One region of the Hahella sp. NBU794 genome, then DNA from elsewhere that is predicted to be linked to it. Evidence: predicted binding sites of a transcription regulator. Region 1 holds the regulator's gene; each other region holds the start of a gene.
What was found. The regulator FliA, encoded in region 1, starts transcription of late flagellar genes. The targets are predictions, from matches to a motif close to CTAAAGTTNNNNNNNNNNCNGCCGATA.

Region 1 (8,274 bases):
CAGCATGCCTGAGCAGGAAGGCCCACGCCCGACGCCCTCTGCGGTGGCCCGGGAGACAGCGGATCGCCATCGTCGCCTGGAGGATGAAATGTCGCGGGTGCGCGACCGGCTGGAAACGCTGAAAAGCAACGCCAGACCCAAAGCGGAGCCGGCGCCGGCTTTTGCCGCTGCAGAACCGGCGGCGACGGCTTCCCGGCAAATCGGCGCCGGAGAACCGGAAACCTCACGTATGCTGGCGGAAATGCGCGAAGAGATCATGCAGCTTAAAAGCATCATGCGTCAGCCTGTCGCCGCCGCGCGTCCGGAAGAAAATCCCGGCCATCGCGAGCTGATCGAACGCATGCAGGAAATGGGTATCTTCCGTGAGCTGCAAAACGCGCTCACCGCCAAGGCGGACCCGCGCAAAGGCGCTCAAGAACAATGGCGCAACCTGATGGCGCGCCTGGCGCATGGCTTGAAGGCGGAAAATGAAGAACTGATTTATCAGCGTGGAGTCTGCGCGCTGCTGGGGCCGACCGGCTCCGGCAAAACCACCACTCTCGCCAAACTGGCGGCGCGTTTCGTGGTTCACTACGGCGCCGAAAAACTGGCGCTGGTCACCACCGATCGTTTCCGGGTGGCCAGTCAGCAGCAATTGCAGTCCTTTGGACGCTTGCTGAATGTGCCTGTGTACGTGGTGGATGAAGAGAACAGCCTGGACGATCTGCTTGACCGTCTCGCCAACAAACGTCTGGTGCTGGTGGACACCGCAGGATTGACGCCCCAGGACCCGAATTGGGAGCGTCAGCAGAAAGACCTGAAAGTGACCCGTCACCGCATCAGAAATTATCTTGTATTGTCGGCAGTTAACCAACCGCAGGTCATGAAATCCACCTATCATTACTATAAGATGTTGGGGCTTTCCGGCTGTATCATGACCAAACTGGATGAAGCGTTCAGTCTGGGTGAAGTGTTGAGCATGGCCATCCTGAACCGGCTTCCGGTCGCCTATGTCACCGACGGACAGAAAATACCCGATGACATTCATCCGGCGAAAGCGCATGCCCTGGTGGCGCGCGCGGACGCTTTGTGGCGGCGGACCCGGCGGGAGACCGAACAAACTAATAACACCAGTCGCTTCGCTGCGGAACTGGTGGTCTAAACTATTGAGTGCGGGGTCAACGCCGCGCCGTCTAATAACAGGAGATATCTACCGGTATGAGTAAAGTACATCCGGTTCAAGTTATTGCAGTCACCGGAGGAAAGGGGGGTGTCGGCAAGAGCAATGTTTCCATAAATCTGTCCCTCGCGTTAGCGGACCTGGGACGTCGCGTCGTGCTGCTGGATGCGGACCTCGGACTGGCGAATATTGATGTGTTGCTCGGCGTCACCGCCTCGCGCAATATCGGGGATGTGCTGGCGGGGGATTGCACCCTGCGGGAAGTGATGATTGAAGGACCGGGGGGGATAAAGATCGTCCCGGCGTCATCCGGCACCCAGCACCTTACTCATCTGTCTCCTCTTGAACATGCGGGTCTGATCAACGCCTTCAGCGATATCAGCGACGACCTGGACGTGCTGGTGATCGACACGGCGGCGGGTATCTCCGAACAAGTGCTTTCCTTCGTGCGCGCGGCCCAGGAAGCCCTGGTGGTGGTGTGCGACGAGCCCACCTCCATTACTGACGCCTATGCCGTCATCAAACTGCTCAACAAGAACCACGATATGTACCGTTTTCGGGTGCTCGCCAACATGGTTCGCTCCGAGCAGGAAGGGCGGCATTTGTTCGGTAAATTATCCAAGGTCACCGAACGCTTTTTGGAAGTTGCGCTACAATATGTAGGAAGCATTCCATTCGACGAAGCCGTACGCAAATCGGTGCAACGGCAACGTCCTGTGTACGAAGCCTATCCGCGCGCCAAAGCGTCGTTGGCGTACCGCCAGCTGGCGCAAAAAGTGGACAACTGGCCGTTGCCGACGGCGCCGAGAGGCAATTTGGAATTCTTTGTGGAGCGTCTGGTGCACAGTTAGACACGCGCCGGACGGAATGCGAGGGCTCGCCCGGCGGCTATATCCCGGGCGCTTGCGATAAGGCGTGATGGTTGCGCCGGACATATCCTCAAACACCCATGAGAACGTTTTTGTTGAAATCATCCGGTTTATTGCAGGCCTTGCGCGCAAATTCATGTCATTGGCGAACACTTATATGATGTATAGCGAGACGCGGGCGGAGCGCGCCGACACTTTGGTCAGGCAATACGCGCCTCTGGTCAAGCGCATCGCGCATCACCTGATCGCCCGTCTGCCCGCCAGCGTGCAGGTGGATGATTTGATTCAGGCGGGCATGATCGGACTGCTGGAAGCCGCGCAGAAATATGACGCCAGCAAAGGCGCCAAATTCGAAACCTATGCAGGCATCCGCATTCGCGGCGCCATGGTGGACGAAATTCGTAAAGGCGATTGGGTGCCGCGCTCCGTGCACCGCAACGCCCGCAATATCGCGGACGCGATACACACTATTGAAGCCCGCACCGGCCGAGATGCGTCGGATGCGGAAGTGGCGGCAGAGCTGGGCATACCCCTGGAGCAATACCACGCCAGCCTGCGCGACGCCAGTTCGGGGAAGCTGTTCAGCCTGGAAGAGCTGGGCGTTCACGGGGAGGGCGGCTCTGACGACGAAACGTTAACCACCGACAATCCCCTCAGCGACATCGAACAAAACGCCTTTCTGGAAAAATTGAGCGCCGCGATAGACGGTTTGCCGGAACGGGAGAAGCTGGTGCTGTCTCTCTACTATGACGAAGAACTCAACCTCAAGGAAATCGGCCAGGTGCTCTCAGTCAGCGAGTCCCGGGTCAGTCAGATTCATTCCCAGGCGACCTTGCGACTGCGATCCCGTCTCTCAGACTGGAAAAACAGCTAAATCAAGCCATTGCCTGCGCAGGTTAATGTTTTTTCGAAATCAGCATCCTGCGGTCATGTTTTCTAAAACAACTTGTATCAAAAAACTGGATAGTACGGCGCGACCAGCTAGACTTACTCAGTAGAGTAATGAAATCAAAGGGTTTCCAGCGTCGCCATTGTGGAGGTTACATTGGACAAGAACATGAAAATCCTCGTTGTAGATGACTTTTCAACAATGAGGCGGATTATTAAAAACCTGCTTCGGGATTTGGGCTTCACCAATACCGATGAAGCGGATGACGGGTCCACCGCGCTGCCGATGTTAAAAACCGGGAAGTTTGATTTTCTGGTCACTGACTGGAATATGCCCGGAATGACGGGAATCGAATTACTCCAGGCTGTTCGCGCTGATGATAGTCTGAAAAACCTGCCGGTGCTCATGGTGACGGCGGAAGCCAAACGGGATCAGATTGTCGCAGCGGCGCAGGCGGGTGTTAACGGGTATGTGGTGAAGCCGTTTACTGCGGCCGTGCTGAAGGAAAAGATAGAGAAAATCTTCGAGCGGATCGACTCATAATAAAACCGCAGGAATTACTATGACCAATGAACAGCAGCCACCATCCTCCTCCCAAGAGGAAATTGAGACGCGCTTGAGCGAGCAGGCGGCGAGCTTGATGGAGCACGTTAGTAAGGGGGACTTTGGCGAAGCGTTGCGGGTAATTTCCGACCTTAATGACACTCGGGACCGTACGCTGTACCACGAAGTGGGCAAGTTGACCCGTTCGTTGCACGAAGCCATACGCAATTTCAATATCGACATGGGCAATGTGAGGATGAATCAGGAGGAGGAGCTGTCGAAAATCGCTGACGCCTCTGATCGCCTTTCCTATGTGGTCGATATGACCAACAAAGCCGCCAACAAGACCATGGATATGGTGGAAGCGAGCATGCCTGTGGCGATAGAGATGAAGCAGGAGGCCCATGAGCTGAAAGAAGCCTGGGGACGACTGCGCCGTCGGGAAATGGACCCCTCTGAGTTCCGTGAGCTGTATAAGCGCATTGATAAGTTTTTGGTGGATCTGGCCGCTAACAGCGACAAGGTGTACACCAATCTGTCGGAAATATTATTGGCTCAGGACTTTCAGGATCTCACGGGACAGGTCATCAACAAGGTTACCGGTCTGGTCAAGGAAGTAGAAGTGAATCTGGTCAAACTGGTCGCCATGGCGGGCAAGGTTGACCGCATAACAGGCATTCAGCATGAGATGAAAGCCGAAGAAGAGTCTATTACAAAAGGGCACGGCCCGCAGATCCAGACCGAAGGACGCTCAGATGTCGTCGCCAGCCAGGACGACGTGGACGACCTTCTTTCCAGCCTTGGTTTCTGAGGAGCACATGAATGGGGTTTGAAGCGGACGAAGAAATCCTGCAGGACTTTCTAGTCGAAGCGGGAGAAATTCTTGAACAGCTCTCAGAGCAGTTGGTGGAACTGGAGCAGAACCCGGACGACCGCGATCTGCTGAATGCCATTTTCCGTGGGTTCCACACCGTCAAAGGCGGCGCCGGTTTCCTTCAGTTGGACGCCCTGGTGGAATGCTGCCATGTGGCGGAAAACGTCTTCGACCTGTTGCGTAACGGTCAGCTCAGTGTCGACTCCGAATTGATGGATGTCGTGCTGCAGGCGCTGGACGCCGTCAACGAAATGTTTTCCCAGGTGAAAATGCGGGAAGAACTGACCCCCGCCGCGCCCGAACTCATGGCCGCCCTGGAGCGACTGGCCAGCGGCGAATCCGCCTCTGTGGCGGAAGAAGCTGACGAGCCTGCCGAAGAAGCCGTTGAAGAGCACGAAGAAGACGCGGCTGAAGACGTTGAAGAGCCTGTGGCGTCGGCGGAAGGCGATATCACCGACGACGAATTCGAGAATCTTCTCAACGCCTTGGACGATGAAGACGGCGGCGAGAAAGCGGAGGCGTCGGAGTCGAAAGGCGAAGGCGATGAAATCACCGAAGACGAGTTCGAGAAACTGCTGGATCAACTGCATGGTCCCGGCAAGTTTGGAGGTCCTCAGGAAGGCAAGCCCGCCAAGGCTGCTCCCGAACCTGCTCCGGTTCCTCAGGAAGAAGCGGCTGAAGCCGTGTCCGCCGGCGACGGTGATGAAATCACCGACGATGAATTTGAAGCCTTGTTGGATGAACTGCACGGCAAAGGCAAGTTTGACGGCGCCGTCTCTGACGGGACTGAGCAGAAGAAGGCCCCTGCCGCGGAGAAGAAAGGCAAACCTGCGGCGAAAGCCGAGCCTGAAAAGCCTGCAAAGAAAGTAGAGAAAAAAGAGGAAGCCGCCGCTGGCGACTCCGAACTGATTACCGACGACGAATTCGAAAAACTGCTGGACGAGTTACACGGCTCCGGCAAGGGACCGAGTCCTACCGGGGGCGCCAAACCTGCCGCGGCAAAACCGGCGGAAAAGGCGGCTGTGAAAAAAGAGCCCGCCAAGAAGGAGCCGGTCAAGAAAGAGCCGCCGAAAGTCGTCAAGCCCGCCCCAGCTCCAGCCCGCGCCGAGCCGGACGAAGAACGGCGTCAGCCTGCGGCGAGCGCCGCCGCCGGGAAAGACGCCCAGGCCAGCATCGCCACGGAAACCACGGTGCGGGTGGACACCAAGCGCCTCGACGACATCATGAACATGGTCGGCGAACTGGTGCTGGTGCGTAACCGTCTCAAGCGTTTAGGCGAAGAGTTCGCCGACGAGAACATGAGTAAAGCCGTGTCCAATCTGGACGTGGTCACCAGTGACTTGCAGTCCGCCGTCATGCAGACGCGGATGCAGCCCATCAAGAAAGTATTTGGCCGTTTCCCCCGCGTGGTGAGGGATCTGGCGCGCAACCTGCGCAAAGAAGTCAATCTGGTGTTGCGTGGGGAAGATACCGACCTGGATAAGAACCTGGTCGAAGCTCTGTCCGACCCACTGGTCCACTTGGTGCGTAACGCAGTGGACCACGGTATCGAATCTCCCGAAGCGCGCGAGCAAAAAGGCAAACCGCGGGTAGGGCGTGTGGTGCTGGCGGCGGAGCAGGAAGGCGACCATATTCTGCTGTCCATCGAAGATGACGGCGCGGGTATGGACCCGGTGGTCTTGCGTCAGAAAGCAGTAGAAAAAGGCATCTACGATGTGGACGCCGCAGAGCGTCTCACCGATAACGAAGCGTATAACCTGATATTCGCGCCGGGATTCTCCACCAAGACGGAAATATCCGATGTGTCCGGGCGTGGCGTCGGGATGGACGTGGTCAAAACCAAGATCACCCAGTTGAACGGCACCATCCATATTGAATCAGAGTTGGGGCGCGGTTCGCGCATTGTAATCAAAGTGCCGTTGACCCTCGCCATCATGCCGACCTTGATGGTGATGCTGGGAGATCAGGCGTTCGCATTCCCATTGGTGAGCGTGGTGGAAATATTCCACCTTGACCTGACCCAGACCAATATCGTCGATGGGCAGGAATGTATTGTGGTGCGCGAGAATGTGTTCCCGCTCTTCCACATCAAACGCTGGCTGGTGAAGGGCGCGCAATTCGAACCTACGGAAGAGAACGGTCATGTGGTGATTGTCTCTGTCGGCACCAAGCGCGTGGGCTTTGTGGTCGATCAGCTGGTCGGCCAGGAAGAGGTGGTCATCAAACCCTTGGGCAAAATGCTGCACGGCACGCCGGGAATGGCCGGCGCCACTATCACCGGAGACGGGCGCATTGCGCTGATACTGGACATTCCCAGCATGCTTGGACGCTACGCCAAGTCCAGCAAAGTATACGGTCGGCCGACGTTCAGGAAGAGTCAGTTGGTGGCGGACTCGGATGAAACGGAGCCCGCGGCTTCCGCAGGCTGAGCGCCTGTCATAAGGCGCAGCGGCGGAGTGATTTCCAAAAACGGGAGACCGATGAATGGCCTTAAAGGTCCTGGTAGTAGATGATTCGGGATTTTTCAGACGTCGCCTTTGCGAGATCCTGAACTCCATCAGCGATGTCGATGTCGTCGGCACGGCCAGCAATGGCCGCGAAGGCGTGGACATGGCGCTTAAACTGAAGCCCGACGTCATCACCATGGACTACGAGATGCCGGTCATGGACGGCATTACTGCGGTTAGGGAAATCATGCGGACTCAGCCCACGCCGGTCTTGATGTTTTCCTCTCTTACCTACGAAGGCGCACGAGTGACCTTTGACGCCCTGGAAGCCGGCGCGGTGGATTTTCTACCGAAGAGCTTCGAGGCGATGTCCGGCGACGCCTCCAAGATCAAACGCCTGCTGCACGACCGCATTAAAGAAGTTTCGCGAGCCAAATATCGTATGTCCGGGGCCTCCGCTCCAGCGCCGGAGCCGGCCAAACCCGCGCCGCCGACGCCCGTACGCGAGCCGCCCAAGCCTGCCGCGCCGACGCCGCGCGCCGCTGAACCACGCGCCAAGGCGCCGCCGGCCAAACCGGAACCGAAGGTAGAGCCAAAACCGGAAGTGAAGGCGGCGAAAACCCGACGCACGCCGCGTCAGGACTATAAAGTGGTGCTGATCGGCACTTCCACTGGCGGTCCGGTTGCGCTGCAAAAAATTCTCACCCGCTTACCGGGCGCGTTTCCAGCGCCGCTGGTGCTGGTGCAGCATATGCCGGCCTCTTTTACGCCGGCGTTTGCTGAACGTCTGAATCGTCTGTCGCAACTGTCCGTCAAACAGGCGGAGAACGGCGAGATCCTTAAGCCCGGATGGGCCTACATCGCCCCTGGCGGCAAACAGACTTTGATCGAACGCGTCGGCGCTCAGGCTCGGGTCAAAATTCTCGACGGAGACGAGCGCTTGCACTACAAACCCTGCGTGGACGTCACTTTTGGCTCCTGCGCCAAGATGTTTCCCGGCAAAGTACTGGGCGTCATCTTGACCGGCATGGGCGCGGACGGCCGCGAAGGCTGCCGCATGCTGAAAGAAAGTGGTTCTGTGGTCTGGTCTCAGGATGAAGCGACCAGTGTGATTTACGGTATGCCGATGGCGGTGGCCACCGCCGGTCTGTCGGATGAAGTCTTAGCCCTGGATGAATTTGCGCCGCGGTTGATTGACGGTGTCGGATAATGGACTTACTCAGCATCGTGGGCGTCCTGATCGCCCTGGTGGCGATCATCGGCGGCAACCTGATCGAAGGCGGCGATGTTTCCTCCTTACTGAATCTGCCGGCGGCGCTGATCGTCATTGGCGGCACGTTCGGCGCTATCGTGCTGCAGCACTCCGGCAAGGTGTTGAAGCGTTCCTTTAAGCAGTTTCTCTGGGTTTTTCTCCCTCCCTATCTTAGTTTTGAAGACGACATCCAGAAGGTCATCTCCTGGAGCATGGTGGCGCGCAAGGAAGGGCTGTTGGG
Region 2 (7,190 bases), 350 kb from region 1:
AGGCTGGATCGCCAGCTTCGCCGGTTTGTCGAGATCAATCATGGCGTTGACCGCCACCGCGCCGTGCTTATCGAAATACAGCGGCATGACCTCAAGCCCTTTGATTTCAGGGATATCGATAATGATCTGCGACAGAATCACCAGGGTTTCGCAGATTTTGGCGATGTCCTGCTCCGGGTTATAGCTATAGTCTTTCAACAGGCGAAACATATGCGTCTGCAGCAAAAGATCCCGAGCCAGCACCATGTTCAACGGCGGCAGAGCGAGCTTGCGATCCGCCGACACATTCACCGCCGCGCCGCTGGCGCCGCACACCATTAAAGGCCCAAACACCGGATCGCGGGTGACCCCCAAACTGAACCCTACTCCGCCAACCGTCTGAAAACTGGGCTGCACGGCGAAACCTAAAAAGCCGCTGTCCGGGAAATGTTCCCTGTAATGCGTCAACAGGTAGCGACAGGAATCGCGAATGGACGCGTCCTCCACCAGCCCCTTCACCCTGCCCTTGTAGCGGCCGCGGCCGGTCTTCTCGTCTTTAAAAGGGATGCAGCTGTGCTCGTGCAAAATGCGGATGTCCACTGGCAAGCCAAACTCCCGCGCCACTTCCACTACCTGCTCTTCGGTTTCGCAGTAGCGGGTATCCTGCATGTTGATGCCGTAGTCAGTGAGAATCTGCCGCGACTCCGCATTGGTCAACACCCGCCGTCCTGATGCGTATATCTTCTGTATGGTCTTGCGCGCGCGGGAGCGATCCACCACCGGGTCGGTGTAGGACTCCGGCGTTTCCCGCAACACCCGCTGGCTGCGCTGGTGATTGACCATATGCATGAAGGCTTTCACCGCCTTATCCGGCGTGGAGAACGTAGGTACGCCACTGTGGAAAAACGCTTCCCTGGCGTCATACACCGTGCTGTGGCCCAGCCAGCAAGTGAAAATATTCAGATGAGAGCGCTTACCCGCTTCTATCACCGCATCCGCCACCTGCAGGCTGTCTTCGGTCAGAGACGGTGCGTACAGCACCAGCACATTGGACACGTGCGGATCGCGTCCGAGTATCTCCAGGGTGCGGCGATACAGCTCCGGGTTGGCGTCATAGTTGAGATCAATAGGGTTACGACGCGTCCAATAAGGCGGCAGATGCTTACCCAGTTCACTCACCGTTTCCGGCGACAGCGAACCCAGCTCGCCATTTAGAGACGCCAACCGATCCACCGCCAGCACCCCTGGACCCAGACCATTGCTGATAATGTGCAAAGGCTCGCCGCGCACCGGTTTCATCCGGGTTAACGTCTCCAGCGCATCGAACATCTCATCGGCGCCGTTAACCCGCAACACCCCGGCGCGCCGGAATACCGCATCGAAAATCTTGTCGCCGTCCACGACCCCCAGGGGCAGTTCCGCGGGACGCCATTGCGATGCCGGAGTGCGTCCGCTTTTCACTGCGATCACCAGCTTCCCCCGCGACACCGCCCGCACGGCGGAAATAAAACGCCGGGGCGAATGAATGTTCTCCATGTGCAGCAAAATGGCTTTGGTGCTGCGATCCTGGGCCAGGTAATCGATCAGATCGTCCAGCCCGACGTCAATGCCGTCTCCCAGGGTAGTTAGGTGCGAAAAGCCGATTCCCCGGGTGAACGCCCAGTCAATTACAGCACTGGCGAGAGAGCCGGACTGGCCAATGTAAGCGATCTTGCCCGGCAACACGCCCATATGCATATAAGTCGCGTTCAGATTGCTGGCCGGGGACAACATACCGATAGTTTCCGGCCCCAGGATACGAATGCCGTACTCAGACGCAATTTCCTGAACGGAATACATCAGCGGCCGACCACTGCGGCTGTGGGTGCGCGACAAGCCGCCGGTCAGGATCATCGCGGTTTTAACTTTGACGTTTCCCAGCACCCGAACAATGCGCGGCACGCTCTCCGGCGGCGTACAGATAATGGCCAAGTCCGGCCGAAACGGCATTTGCTGGGGCCGTTTCACGCAGGGGACGCCATGCACGTCGTGATAGCCCTTGTCATTCACCACCACCAGACGGCCTGAATAGTCCGTGGACATCAGATTACGCAACACCATGCCGCCCAGATTATTGGAGCGTTCGGAGGCGCCAATCACCGCGATGGACTTAGGGTTGAACAACGCTTCTAAATGTCGGGTTCCCAATCTGTTTTCTCCATTTGCGTTGACAGGCTCCGGACCCGGCGACTGCGGAAACACCGCCGATATCTAAGATACATAGACCAATACCGGCCACTTTGACAGATATCAAGATCCCCCGCTTTGACTGACTTGGCGTAATTCGATACGCCCACCTCAATCGCGGGCGCGGACTATAACATTCGCCCCATCTCCGGTTTCAAGCCGTTATCGCTTTGCAGTAGACTAAAAGCCTCTAAAAGGAAAACAAAGATGAAAACCGCCCTTTTCTATCATAAAGACTGTACATTGCACGACATGGGCGAGGGGCATCCCGAAAGCCCCATGCGATTACAGGCGATTATGGACCGGCTTGAGCACGCCGGCATACTGCAGGAAGTGGATCTGGTCGAGCCGCAGGAAACCGACCGCGACAAAATCATTCGGGTGCATCCCTCCCGCTACGTTGAACAACTGGAAAATCTGAATCCGGACAAAGGCCGCATCATGGTCGATCCAGATACGGCATTGATGCGTCACAGCATGCGCGCCGCCTATCTGGCGGCGGGCTCTGCGGTAGAGGCGGCGGATATGGTGCTCAGCGGCCAGGCGAACACCGCCTTTTGCGCCGTGCGTCCCCCTGGCCATCATGCGGAACGCAGCAAATCCATGGGCTTCTGCTTCTTCAACAATATCGCCATCGCCGCCCGCCACGCCATGGATTTTCATGGTCTGGAGCGTATCGCCATCGTGGACTTCGACGTGCATCAGGGCAACGGCACGGTGGACATCTTTCAGGATGATCCGCGGGTCCTTTTCTGCTCCAGCTTTGAGTATCCGCTGTATCCGTTCAGTCACCATGCGGTGGATCGCCCCAACATCATCAATACGCCGCTGGACGCCCACACCCGCGGTCTGCAATTCCGGCGTAGCGTTGAAAGAGACTGGCTCGCCCGCCTGCAGGATCACCGTCCGCAACTGATACTTATCTCAGCGGGCTTCGACGCCCATAAACATGATCCCCTGGCGCACCTGGAGCTGGAAGAAAGGGACTACCGCTGGATCACCCGTTTATTGATGGACGTGGCGCGGGTTTACAGCAGTGGGCGCATCGTTTCTATTCTGGAAGGCGGTTATAACCTGAACGCCCTGTCCGCCAGTGTGGAAGCGCACATGGAAGGTTTGATGGGGAATTGAAACGTCGCATGAGCGAGGACTTAACCTTGTTTAGAAGCTCCGCCCGCCAACAGCGGACGGAGTTTCTATAAGGTTGCGAGAAAGCGGCCTGTTCAGGCCAGGTTAGACGAGACCTTTTTCCAACGCTTCCTGACGAATGCCGTCCCAGCCGTTTTTGACTTGCTTCAACAAGCCCGCCACTTCATCCAGAATGGTCGCGTCATTTTGCAGGTTGGCTTCAAACAAGCGACGCTCCATGTATTCGTACAAAGCATCCAGACGCTCTGCGATGTCGCCGCCTTTTTCTTTGTCCAGGAACTCGCGCAAACCGCCGACGATTTCAACCGCCTTGCCGATCAGCCGATTTTTGCCTTCAAAGTTATTGGCGAGAATCTGCCCTTTCGCCATGGTAATGCGCTCCAGCGCACCGTCGAACAATAGCTGGATCAACTTGTGCCCATCCGCATCGACAATGCTGGTCTGACGATTCACGCTCTGATACTGATGTAACGCGTTCATTGTAATAGCAACCTCATAATTACTCGTCTGTGATCTTAAGCGCCTGGATCAGGCCCTTCGCTTAACCCTTGCTTCCAGTGGTGCTGGCCACCAGCGCTTCCAGCTGCGTGGACAAAAAGTTTTCCGTGTTCTTGAGCTGGGAAATAATCAAATCCGCGGCGGTGAACTGACGCGCCAGCCGATCCGTCAAGGCCGTAATGCGATCGTTCAACTCCGTCCGGTCTTCAGAGATTTTTTCCAGCTGTGAATTAAAGCCATTGATGGCGACCGTAATCAAACCGTCGGCGGACAGATAATTGTTCACCAGGTCGACCATCTGGTCTCCCACCCCTTCAATATAAGTCGCTGTGCCGCGTGCGCCAGTGGCGCCGCCGGTAATTTGCAGTTTGAGCCCTTTCGAGTCTCCGTCCGCAGAGGTCAGATACTGGCCCTTACCGGTAGCGGCTTTCCCATTGATCGTGCCGGCGACATCCAGGCCATCTACGCCGGTGGCGACAGTCAAACCCAGCTGCGCCGCGGTATTGGTGTCGATGGCGGTAATCTCGACCTTGGACGTACTGCCATATTCTCCAGAGGTGAACACCAGCTGGTTACTGCCGTCCAACGAAACAGTCACGCCAGAGCCTGCGATATTGGTGTCCGCATCCAGCTGAGTCTGAATTTCCGCAAGCAACTCACTGTCAGTATAAGTTCCGGCGGTCAGAGTAATGGTGTTGGACTCCACCCCGTTGACTTTGATCTTGAAGGTGTCGTTATCCGCATCAATGACTGTTGAGCCGCCCAGCGCCACATTGCCGGTGAAAGCGCCCTGCGTCGCCACCTGGGTGATATCAACGGCGTACGAGCCAATCTTGGTATTTATCCCGGCGCTGACGTACTTGACCTGCGCATCCGTCGTACGCCCCTGGTCGGCGAACAAAGCCGCTACGTCATTCGGATAACTTTGCAGCTTGTTTTGGAACGTGAGGCTGTTGAACTCCAGTTGTCCCGATTCTGAGTTGGTCGTAATTCCCAATTCAGACAAACTACGGACGTTAGCGCTTTCCAGCCCGGGAACAATTGAACTCAGCGTAGAACGCAACTGGGTGGAGATAGTGCGCACAGTGGAGCTGCCCAGCAAAGTGCCTTTTTCTCCGGTATCACTGTCAAAAGCGGTGACTTCGCTAATGATTTCCTGCAAAGCATTATATTTATCCACTAAATCCTGGACCCTTTCGGTCACAGCATTCAGGTCTTTGCTAACGGTAACGTTGACTGCGCTTGCGGTTTCGGCATTTAAAGTCAGAGTCAGGCCGTCCACCACGTCATCGACGGTGTTCAACGAACGGGTGATGGATACGCCATTCAAAGTAAAGGCGGCGTCTTCCGCTGCGACGTCCTGAGTTAAATTCTGGTTGGTGGCGTTATAAATAAACTGGGAGATCCCCGAACCATCCGTACTGTTGCCATCGTTATCCGTCGCTGCGATAGAGATCGCATTCGCCACACCGGTTTTTGAAGCGGATAACACAAGCTGGTAGGAGGAGCCGTTGTAAATAACGGAGGAGTTAACGTCCAATCCCATATCGTTAATGGCGTCGGACAATCCCTGCAACGTATTGTTACTGCTATCAACGGTCAGGTTTTTGGTGACGCCGCCGACAGTGAAAGACAGCGTGCCTGTTCCTACAGTGGTGGTGTCTTTATCAGCGAAAGTGCCGGAGCTCAATGATTGCGCAACGGCCAGATTGCTGACGGTGAGCGCATATGAACCTGTTTTCGCAGAGGTGTTGGCGGTGACGCCAACAGCAGAGCCGCTGGAAGTCGCCGTGTTGCTGGACATCGCTTCCGGCGTGCTCAATGTACGAGCGGATAAACGCAGGTCGGTAATTGCGCTTTTCAGACGACTCAAGTCGCTGAGTTTGGCCGTCACTTCATCTTCTTTAAGATTCAGCCTTTTTTCCGTCGGCTCACGCTCAGCACTGGCCAGCTTCTCGATTAATTCGCTGGTCAATACTCCCGAGCCGATGCCTATTGAAGAAACGCTTGCCATGTGACGCCAACCTCGCGGATTGTGTGTACGATCATATCTTTATTTATCGGCAAAAAGGGGCAAAACTTTGCCCCTTTTTTTGTTACGGATCGTAAATTCCTGCCGAACCCTATCTGTTTTCCGCCAAGCCTCACGCCTTGGCGGAAAACAGATTAACTGGTTCATCCTGCTGCAAGTTGCGAGCCAGCTTAAGGGCCAAGTCATCGGGAATCTGTCTCACTACTTCTTTTGTGGTTCTGTCCAAAACAGTAATGACCGTTCTTCCCGAGACCTCATCCAATTCGAACTGCAGGTCACGCTGCACAGATTGAACGTATTCATTCAACTTGGTCACCGCTTCCCTAAGCTCGTGGCTTTGCTCCCTCTCCAACTGTTGCTGTTGCTTATTGGCAATGTCGTTGGTGGGCTGGGCTGCAGAGCTCTGCTTCGCAGCCTGCGTATCAGGCGTAGACGTTGCTACCCCGGACTTAACCTTAGGTTCAATCGGAGGTGACGACGTCGCGGACTGAGCAGACGGCAGGTTCACGGGTTTAGTGGCCGCCGCCATACTCAGTTCAGTAGTCTTAACGTCATTCATATCTCACCTCTTAGCATGTCTTAACGCTTAAACCGGCCGGAAGAGAACATCCGGCCGGTATTTCACGTTAGTTCACTCCGTTACTGCAGGAGCGACAAGACTTGCTGGGGTCTTGCATTAGCCTGCGCCAATATCGAGATACCGGCCTGTTGCAGTACCTGCGCCCTTGACAACGCTGCGGTCTCGGATGCGAAGTCTGCGTCCCTGATCCGGCTGTTGGCGGAGTTCAGGTTCTCGTTGTTCACTTCCAAGTTCGCAATCGTGTTCTGGAAGCGGTTCTGGATGGCGCCCAGTTCCGCCTGTTTGGACGTTACAGTCTGCAATGCGTTATCCACCGCCTTCAGAGCCGCTTCAGCGCCAGCTACAGTAGAGATATCCACATCCTGCAGCAGAGAGCCGCTTTCAGCGCCGCCGAATGTACCGATTCTCAGACCCGCTTTCGCCAGACCGGCAGAGTTGGTGTTGGATTCAACGTCTATCTGACCGCCAGACAACAGCGTCACAGAGCTGACAAAGGTCGTGGTGGTGATGCTGGCCATCGCTGTGGCGCCGCTGATGTCGATGTTACGACCGTCCGCAGCCACCAGAGTGAAGGAGTCAGAGTCCAGTACTTCCGCAGTAACGCCAGTCTGACCGGATTTCTGGTTGATCGCATCGATGATCGCAGCCTGTTTCACAGCGACGTCGTCAGTGGTGCTGAAGCTCGCAGTGATGGACACGCCGTTGACCGTAATCGTCGCAGAGGCA
Region 3 (7,190 bases), 340 kb from region 1:
AACGTCCACGTCGTCAAAGTAGCGGGCGAATTCCACTGCTCTTTGTGACGACTCGGCGCCGAGAATCATCGCGCATAGGCGTTCGGGCAACTGCTGCGCCCGCGCCCCTAATACGCTTTCCAATTGTTTGCGCAACGATTGCTCGCTGAAGAACTCTATGTTGCGCCACACTGGGCAGGCCATGGCGACTTCCGCTGCGTCTTCCAGTAACTCAAGCTGTTTTTCCTGAAACCCTTGCTTGTAGCCTTCATCCTCCATGGGTAAGTAGAAGCTGGCTTCCATCAGCAGTTGCATGGACTGCGGCCAGTCGTCCAGGGAGAAAGCCGACAAAAAGCGCGAGTAGGCCTGAGGGAAGAGAGTGACGTACATGGCGGCGACGATAAGAGCGCCTGCGATATCCGTCACGCTGTTTTCCATTGTGCAGGACAGCAGAATCTTTCTGTTCAGGTCGCTGATTTGAGCGGTTTCATCTTCGGCGGCGTAGAGTGCTCCGCCGGTAGCGACATTGTAGACGCCGATGGCGATGGCCAGTTCCTGCAGCCCTTCGCGTAATTCGCCAGAGGCTGTCGTCTCGTCAAGGATGGCTTTGCGTATCAACGTGACGAACTGCTCTACGTCCGCATTTGGCATCACAGTTCTGGTCAGCGCCAAGAGCAGTAACGGGTCCTGCGCGGCGTCGTTGATGTCGATGCACACGTCAGGGTTGCGCAGGTCGTATTTCAACGCCAGCGCCTGTGCGGTAATGCGAGCCAGATTCTGATGAGGCAGGTCTTCTTGCTGCAGTAAATCCAACAGATCGCGCTCAATGGTTTCGGAGCGTCTTTCAACCTGCAGATGAGCGCAGCACTTGATCATGCCGGCGTACAGAGTGGGCCACTCCAGACCGTATTCCAGTAAGCGCCGATAGTGCATATAGGCAATATCGTAATTGCCCATCGCCGCCTGGCAGTGTGCGATGCCCAGAAAGGCGGCGGCGTAGCTTTTATCCTGTTGCAGCGCCTGCTGGAAATATTGCTCCGCCTGGGCGGGCTGATTCTCCATCAGATTCAGATAGCCAAGGTTGGCGATCAGTTGCGGCGCGTTGCGGTCTTGGGCCAGCGCCTGGTTGAAGAACCGGCGCGCTTCGTTAAGCCGTCCTTCATCCAGCTCTATTCGACCCAGCAGGCCCAGCGCCGAGGCTTGCGCTGGCTCCAGCGCCAGCGCTCGCTCTATGAGCGCTTTGGCGGCGCCTCTGTCCTCACTGCGTTGTTGATGCGACGCGCCTGGACGATTGGAGGCGCGGTATATCTCGTTCGCCTCTATCAGTAAGTGGGCGGCTTCAACACGGGTGGATTGAAGTTTTTCGTTTGCTTGCGCTGTTGCCTGCATGGTTCTTACCTCTGCTAGCTCAATTCAATCTCTGTTTAGCCTTGCAGCAGCTGCAGCACCTGCTGCGGCTGTGCATTAGCCTGGGCCAGAATCGACAATCCGGCTGACTGCAATACCTGGGTTCGGGACAGCTCGGCGGTCTCCGCCGCGAAGTCCGCATCGCGGATTCGCGAGTTGGCGGCGGTCAGGTTTTCTGACGCAATCGCCTGGTTGGATATGGTCGACTCGAAGCGATTCTGAATCGCGCCGAGATTCGCACGCTGGAAGTTGATGGTGTTCAACGCGTTGTCTACTGCACTGAGGGCCAGGATGGCGCCGTCCACCGTGGATATATCGATGTTTTGCACCAATTGTCCGGTGGAGTTGGAGCCGTAAGTGCCGACTTCGAACCCGCTCTTTTCTATCTGACCAGTCAGCGTATCCAGCTCGATGGCTCCGGCCGAGAGCAGGGTGATGGTGCTGGCGGTGACAGTGTCCACCGTGCCCAATCCAATTAAAGACGTGGTTGTAGAGGCGTTGGATATCTGAATGTTCCTGCCATCGTCGGCGATCATTCTGTAACTGCTGCCGAAGGCTTCCGCTTGCACCCCAGTTTGACCGGACTTGTTGTTGATCGCGGTGATAACCGTTCTTTGCACATCCGCCACGGTGTCATTGGAGCCGTAGGAGATGTTGATCTGCACGCCATTGATCTGGAAGTTGAAGTTTTGCGCGCTGCCGGTCACCAACGCCGTGGCGTTTTGGATCGTATCGTTTACCTCCGCCACAACGCCGGTCTGATCGCTGACCTTGTTGATCGCCACAGCTTTGGCGATGGCGCTGGAGTCCGTTTGCGTGCTGGAAGAGGTGTCAAAGTTGGTTTGCGTCGGGCCGATGGGAACGCCGTTGATAACCAGATCGCCGGCAGCGAACGGGTTGGCGTCCACCTGGTCGCTGATGGCGCCGCTGTTATTACCGCTGAAGGTGCCTACAGAAAGACCCGCGTTGCCAATGTTACCGGTTGTGGTGTCGAGTCCAATGGCGCTGCCGTCGCGTGATATGAGCGTAAAGGTGCCCGTGTAGGTAACGGCGGCGGAGGCGGCCGTGTCGGAAGGCGGCAAACCGAAGGCGGTGGAGTTGAGGGCCGTGCTTTGGATGACAATGTTGCGGCCATCCTCCGCCGTCAGCCTGATGCCGACCGTCGGGTTGCCGTCAAACGAGGCGGTGACGCCGGTTTGTCCGGATTTTTCATTGATCGCCGCTGCGACGTTCTCAAGATTGACCTGCGATGACAGGTTAGAGGAGATGGTCACTGCGATCGCCACGCCGTTTATCGTCACGGACGCTGACTGGGTGGTGGCGATAAAAGTGGTGGAGCCGCTGACGTAGGTGCCGTTAATCACGGCTTCTACGCCGGTGGATTCCGTCAGTTTGTTGATCGCCGCCACTTTGGCGATGGCGCTCTGGTCCTGGTTGGCGCTGGAGAACGCATCGTCAACGCCAGTGGATGCGCCAATGGCGATGCCGTTGATCACCAGGTCGCCGGCAGCGAGAGCCGCGGCTTCCGGTTCCGAGGATATGCCGTCGGTTTCCGCCGCTCCCAGTTTGTCCACCGTAGCGCCTTCAATACCGAAAGTGACCGATTCCCCTTCGTTGGCGCCGATTTGGAAGGTCACGTCAGTGAAGGTGCCGTCCAACAATTTGGTGCCGTTGAAGTTAGTTTGCTCCGATACCCGCTTGATCTCTTGAAGCAGCTGGTTGACCTCTTCATTCAGCGCTTTGCGATCCAGCCCGCTGTTGGTGGCGTTGGCGGATTGCAGCGCCAGGTCGCGAATACGCAGGAGGTTTTCGCTCATCGCGCCAAGCGCGCCTTCCGCTGTTTGCGACAGCGACACGGCGTCGCCGGCGTTGCGGATAGCGACGCTTAATCCTCGTACCTGGGAGGTAAAGCGGGTGGATATCGCCAAGCCGGCGGCGTCGTCCCGCGCGCTGTTGATACGAAGACCCGATGACAGGCGCGCCAGAGCGGTCTGGTTGGCCGACTGCGAATTATTAAGATTTCGCTGCGCGTTGATCGAGGCGATGTTGGTATTAATTATCTGAGGCATAACTTCCCCCTATTGCGTCTATACCAGCCGGGCCGTTTCCTTCGTAAGAGCCGCTCGGATGCGTAGCAACCGGCTACCTGACTTTGCCTGCCCCTCTATGCGAATAAAAATTGCGCAGAAAGGAGCGTTTCCACTGCCTATGCAAAAGCATTGCCAGAACTTTTGGGAAATTTTATGTGTTTGATTTTTAATCACAAAAAAACGCAGATAGGTTTGCGGGCAAGGGAGGCCTATGGATTTTGGCAGGAGTTTGCCAAGGGGCGGTCAAAAAGTTGCCGCTTGCCGCCAAGAGGAAAATGGGGATAACAATTGCTCTCTCCTTCATATAGATAGCGCCGCCTTGCAAAGAAAGGCGCGTAAGCTGACGCCTCCCTTTTTGAAGCGGCTGCGGAAATGGCGGCATGATAATTGCCGAGCTTGAAAGATAGAGGCGTTAAAAGTGGCGAAAACAGGAGTAATGGGCAGATCACTGCTACGCTAACTTTGTCTGTTCACTAAAAATTTTTCGAGTGACGGAAAATTGCCGCCCCAATTTTCTCGTTCGGAAAAACTAAAAAAGAGATAGAAGCAATGACCGATCAAGCGGAAATACTTAAGCCTTTCATCGAGCGCAGGGAAAAGAATTTAGCCTACTTCAAAGACCACTTTCCCGGCATTTATAAGCACTTCCTGAACTATCAGATGAAAAAATCCAAGCTGAATATCATCCCTGACGCTGGTGAAGTGGATATTCACGATGAAGGCCATTCCGTATACGGCGGTAAAGCCAAGGCCTATGCTCTGAACGAAATCAAGGAATTCACCAAGGTCTACAGTGAAGGCGGCAAGGTGGTTTCTATTGACCCGCCGTTTCCCGGCGATTACTGCTTCCCAAGGTTTTTCTTCAAAGCCGCTGACGCCATTATTCGAAAATCTCCTATTAATAAGTCGAATTTCAATCATTTTTGGCTGGGGGATTCTTATCCCTGCATTGTCTTCCTCGGGTGCGGCGTGGGTTATCACATTGAGGCCTTCCTGGAGCAGCACAAGGTCAACTACGCCGTGGTTTTTGAGCCTAATCTGGATCATTTCGCCGCGAGTCTGTACGCCGTCGACTGGGCGGAGATCTGCAGCAAGTATGACGGCGCGGAAGGGCGCACCATTCACTTTCTGCTGGGCGGGCAGGAAGACGAATACTCACAGTGGGCGCTGCTGTGGAATAACCTGGTTACGACACCGCCAGCTTTTCCTCTCGCGACGCTGTTTTATAATCATCGCGGCCTGAAGTCCCACGATAATTTATCTGAGAAGGTGTGCGACGACCTGTATGTGTTCCTGGTTTCCTGGGGCAATTATGACGATGAGGTCAACCAGCTCAATCAGGCGGCGCACAATATATATAGCGGCGTTGAGTTATTGCCGCCGCCTGTCAATGACATAACCGATGTGCCGGTGTGCATTGTCGGGGCGGGTCCCTCCCTGGACTTGCGCATTGATCAGTTACGGGAGATGCAACAGCGCGGCGCGTTGATCATTTCATGCGGCTCCTCCATCACTGCGTTGCATCCGATGGGAATCAAACCGGATATTCATGTCGAACTGGAGTCTGACTATCAATATGTGGTCGGGCAGTTGGAGCGGCTTAAAGATCCCGATTACTTGAATTCGATAAAAGTTATTGCTCCTATTCACATCAGCCCGATCGTATACCAGTTGTTTGGCGAACGGCGCGCATACATCAAAGAAGAGTGTGGGCTGGCGACCATGTTTCCCGAACATGGGCAGATCATCCGCGGGGGAACTCCCACTTGCACCAACCTCGGGTTAGCCTGGGCGCTGCACTACGGATTCAAGAACATCTTGCTGTTTGGAATGGACTTTGGGTTCACGGACAGACGCCATCACCATGCGCAAAGCTCGATCTATTACGACGACGACGCCCATGAGGCGTTCAAGCGCAGCGTGGATTACGACGGCCAGCATGTGTTTAAGGTGGAGGGTGTTGACGGCGGCTCCGTTTTGACGTCACCGCAATATTTCGCCGCCAAACGCAAAGCGGAAAACAGTCTGAGAGACTTCCCTGAGCGCGGCAAAGTCTACAACTTTTCTCATGGGGCCAAGATTGAGGGCTCTGAGTGGGTGGCGCCGGGACCATTACCGATTTCCCTGACGGCGCTCAACGCGAGCAGCGACAAGAAGCAGAAGGTGGTGGATTACCTCTACGCGTCGCAGCACGAAAAAATACCGGTAGACGTGCTTGAGAAGAAGCGAGACCGCTTAAATGTCTTGTTCGGGCAGTTCAGCGACGATGTTTCGACATTTTTGCAGGCGCCCATTATCAGCAAAGATGAAATGAACAGAGTCTGTAACCGCATCAACACTTACATGGAAGATCAGGTGCAAGTTAAAGCTAAAGAATTTTATTTCCTGTTGCGGGGCTCTATCAGACATTTTCTTTATATCGGTTTCGCGCATACGCTGGCCATTCAGAATGATGCGGAGAGGCTGACCTTCATGGAGGAATGGAGACAGACCATGCTGCGCTTTCTCCTTGATGTACATAAACATTTTCTTCAGGTTATGTACAAAAAATTCGACCTTGAGACAGATCCCTGGGTGCGCCGTTCGATCAATGATCCCGATGACTTTGCGTGAGCGTGAAGTCATGGGGTTAAGGCTTACATTTCATTACAAAGAGCAGGCAAAAATTAACTAAAGAATCTTCTCCTGAAGCCGTTACTAAGGACAACGGGTTAGCGCAGTTCGACCGGCCCTGCTGTGTAGAAGCGAGAACCTCTTAACCGAGTGAGAAGGGTTACAGGAGAAGCAAACATGCCTCAAATAATTAATACCAACATTGCGTCGTTGAATGCGCAGCGTAACCTGAACGCTTCACAGCGGTCAGGAGATACGTCGTTGCAGCGGCTTTCTTCGGGTCTCCGCATCAACAGCGCAAAAGACGACGCGGCAGGTCTGGCGATTTCAACACGTTTCGACGCTCAGATTCGCGGCACTAACGTCGCGGTTCGTAACGCGGGAGACGCGATCTCATTGGCGCAGACCGCTGAAGGCGCTTTGAGCTCAATGAAAGACAGCTTACAGCGTATTCGTGAACTGTCACTGCAATCTGCGAACGACACTAACTCAACTATCGACCGTGAAGCCTTGCAGGAAGAGGTTGGCCAGCTGATCAGCGAGATTGAAAACATCGCTGCAACTACCAACTTCAACGGTAAGAAACTGCTGGACGGCTCTTTCCAGAATTCCGTTTTCCAAACTGGCGCTAACCTGGGGAACACCATTAGCGTGACCATCTCCAAGCTGGACACCAGCACTTTGGGAACAGCGGACACCAGCGGTATTTCCAGCAGAACGACTACGACCGCTCTGGTTGTAGGCAGCACCGGCAATGAAATGGTTGCAGGGGACATCGTTATCAACGGCATCTCCGTGGGCGCATCTGTGGGTACCGACGACACGGCTTCCACCAGCCATGCGGCGTCAAGCGCCATTGCTAAGGCGGCGGCGATTAATGATGTATCCGATCAGACAGGCGTCACCGCTACTGTCGACGCAAACTATGTCGCGGGCACCACTACCGCCGACGCGACTGCGGCGAACGTGAGCTTGAACCTGAACGGGGTCAGCATCAACCTGAGTAAAGGCACCACCTTGACTGTCGAGCAGAACCTGCAAGCGACAGCGGACGCCATTAACGAAAAATCCGGCGCCACAGGCGTGCGCGCGGTCTTCGAC

Region 2: the regulator FliA is predicted to act here: its motif matches at 5,911-5,937, upstream of fliD (flagellar filament capping protein FliD).
Region 3: the regulator FliA is predicted to act here: its motif matches at 6,147-6,173, upstream of ACQYWX_RS08670 (flagellin).

The regions. Positions count from the first base shown of each region.
Region 1 covers NZ_CP192738.1:1,565,660-1,573,933, forward strand. The annotation lists gene flhF (flagellar biosynthesis protein FlhF) at 1-1,141, shown strand, start outside; gene ACQYWX_RS07085 (MinD/ParA family protein) at 1,198-2,010, shown strand; gene ACQYWX_RS07090 (RNA polymerase sigma factor FliA) at 2,189-2,902, shown strand; gene cheY (chemotaxis response regulator CheY) at 3,086-3,460, shown strand; gene ACQYWX_RS07100 (protein phosphatase CheZ) at 3,480-4,271, shown strand; gene ACQYWX_RS07105 (chemotaxis protein CheA) at 4,283-6,763, shown strand; gene ACQYWX_RS07110 (protein-glutamate methylesterase/protein-glutamine glutaminase) at 6,819-7,991, shown strand; gene ACQYWX_RS07115 (flagellar motor protein) at 7,991-8,274, shown strand, end outside.
Region 2 covers NZ_CP192738.1:1,916,454-1,923,643, reverse strand. The annotation lists gene ACQYWX_RS08695 (GNAT family N-acetyltransferase) at 1-2,166, opposite strand, end outside; gene ACQYWX_RS08690 (histone deacetylase family protein) at 2,413-3,336, shown strand; gene fliS (flagellar export chaperone FliS) at 3,439-3,834, opposite strand; gene fliD (flagellar filament capping protein FliD) at 3,896-5,866, opposite strand; gene ACQYWX_RS08675 (flagellar protein FlaG) at 5,997-6,443, opposite strand; gene ACQYWX_RS08670 (flagellin) at 6,524-7,190, opposite strand, start outside.
Region 3 covers NZ_CP192738.1:1,908,794-1,915,983, forward strand. The annotation lists gene ACQYWX_RS08655 (tetratricopeptide repeat protein) at 1-1,368, opposite strand, end outside; gene ACQYWX_RS08660 (flagellin) at 1,404-3,455, opposite strand; gene ACQYWX_RS08665 (motility associated factor glycosyltransferase family protein) at 4,026-6,089, shown strand; gene ACQYWX_RS08670 (flagellin) at 6,267-7,190, shown strand, end outside.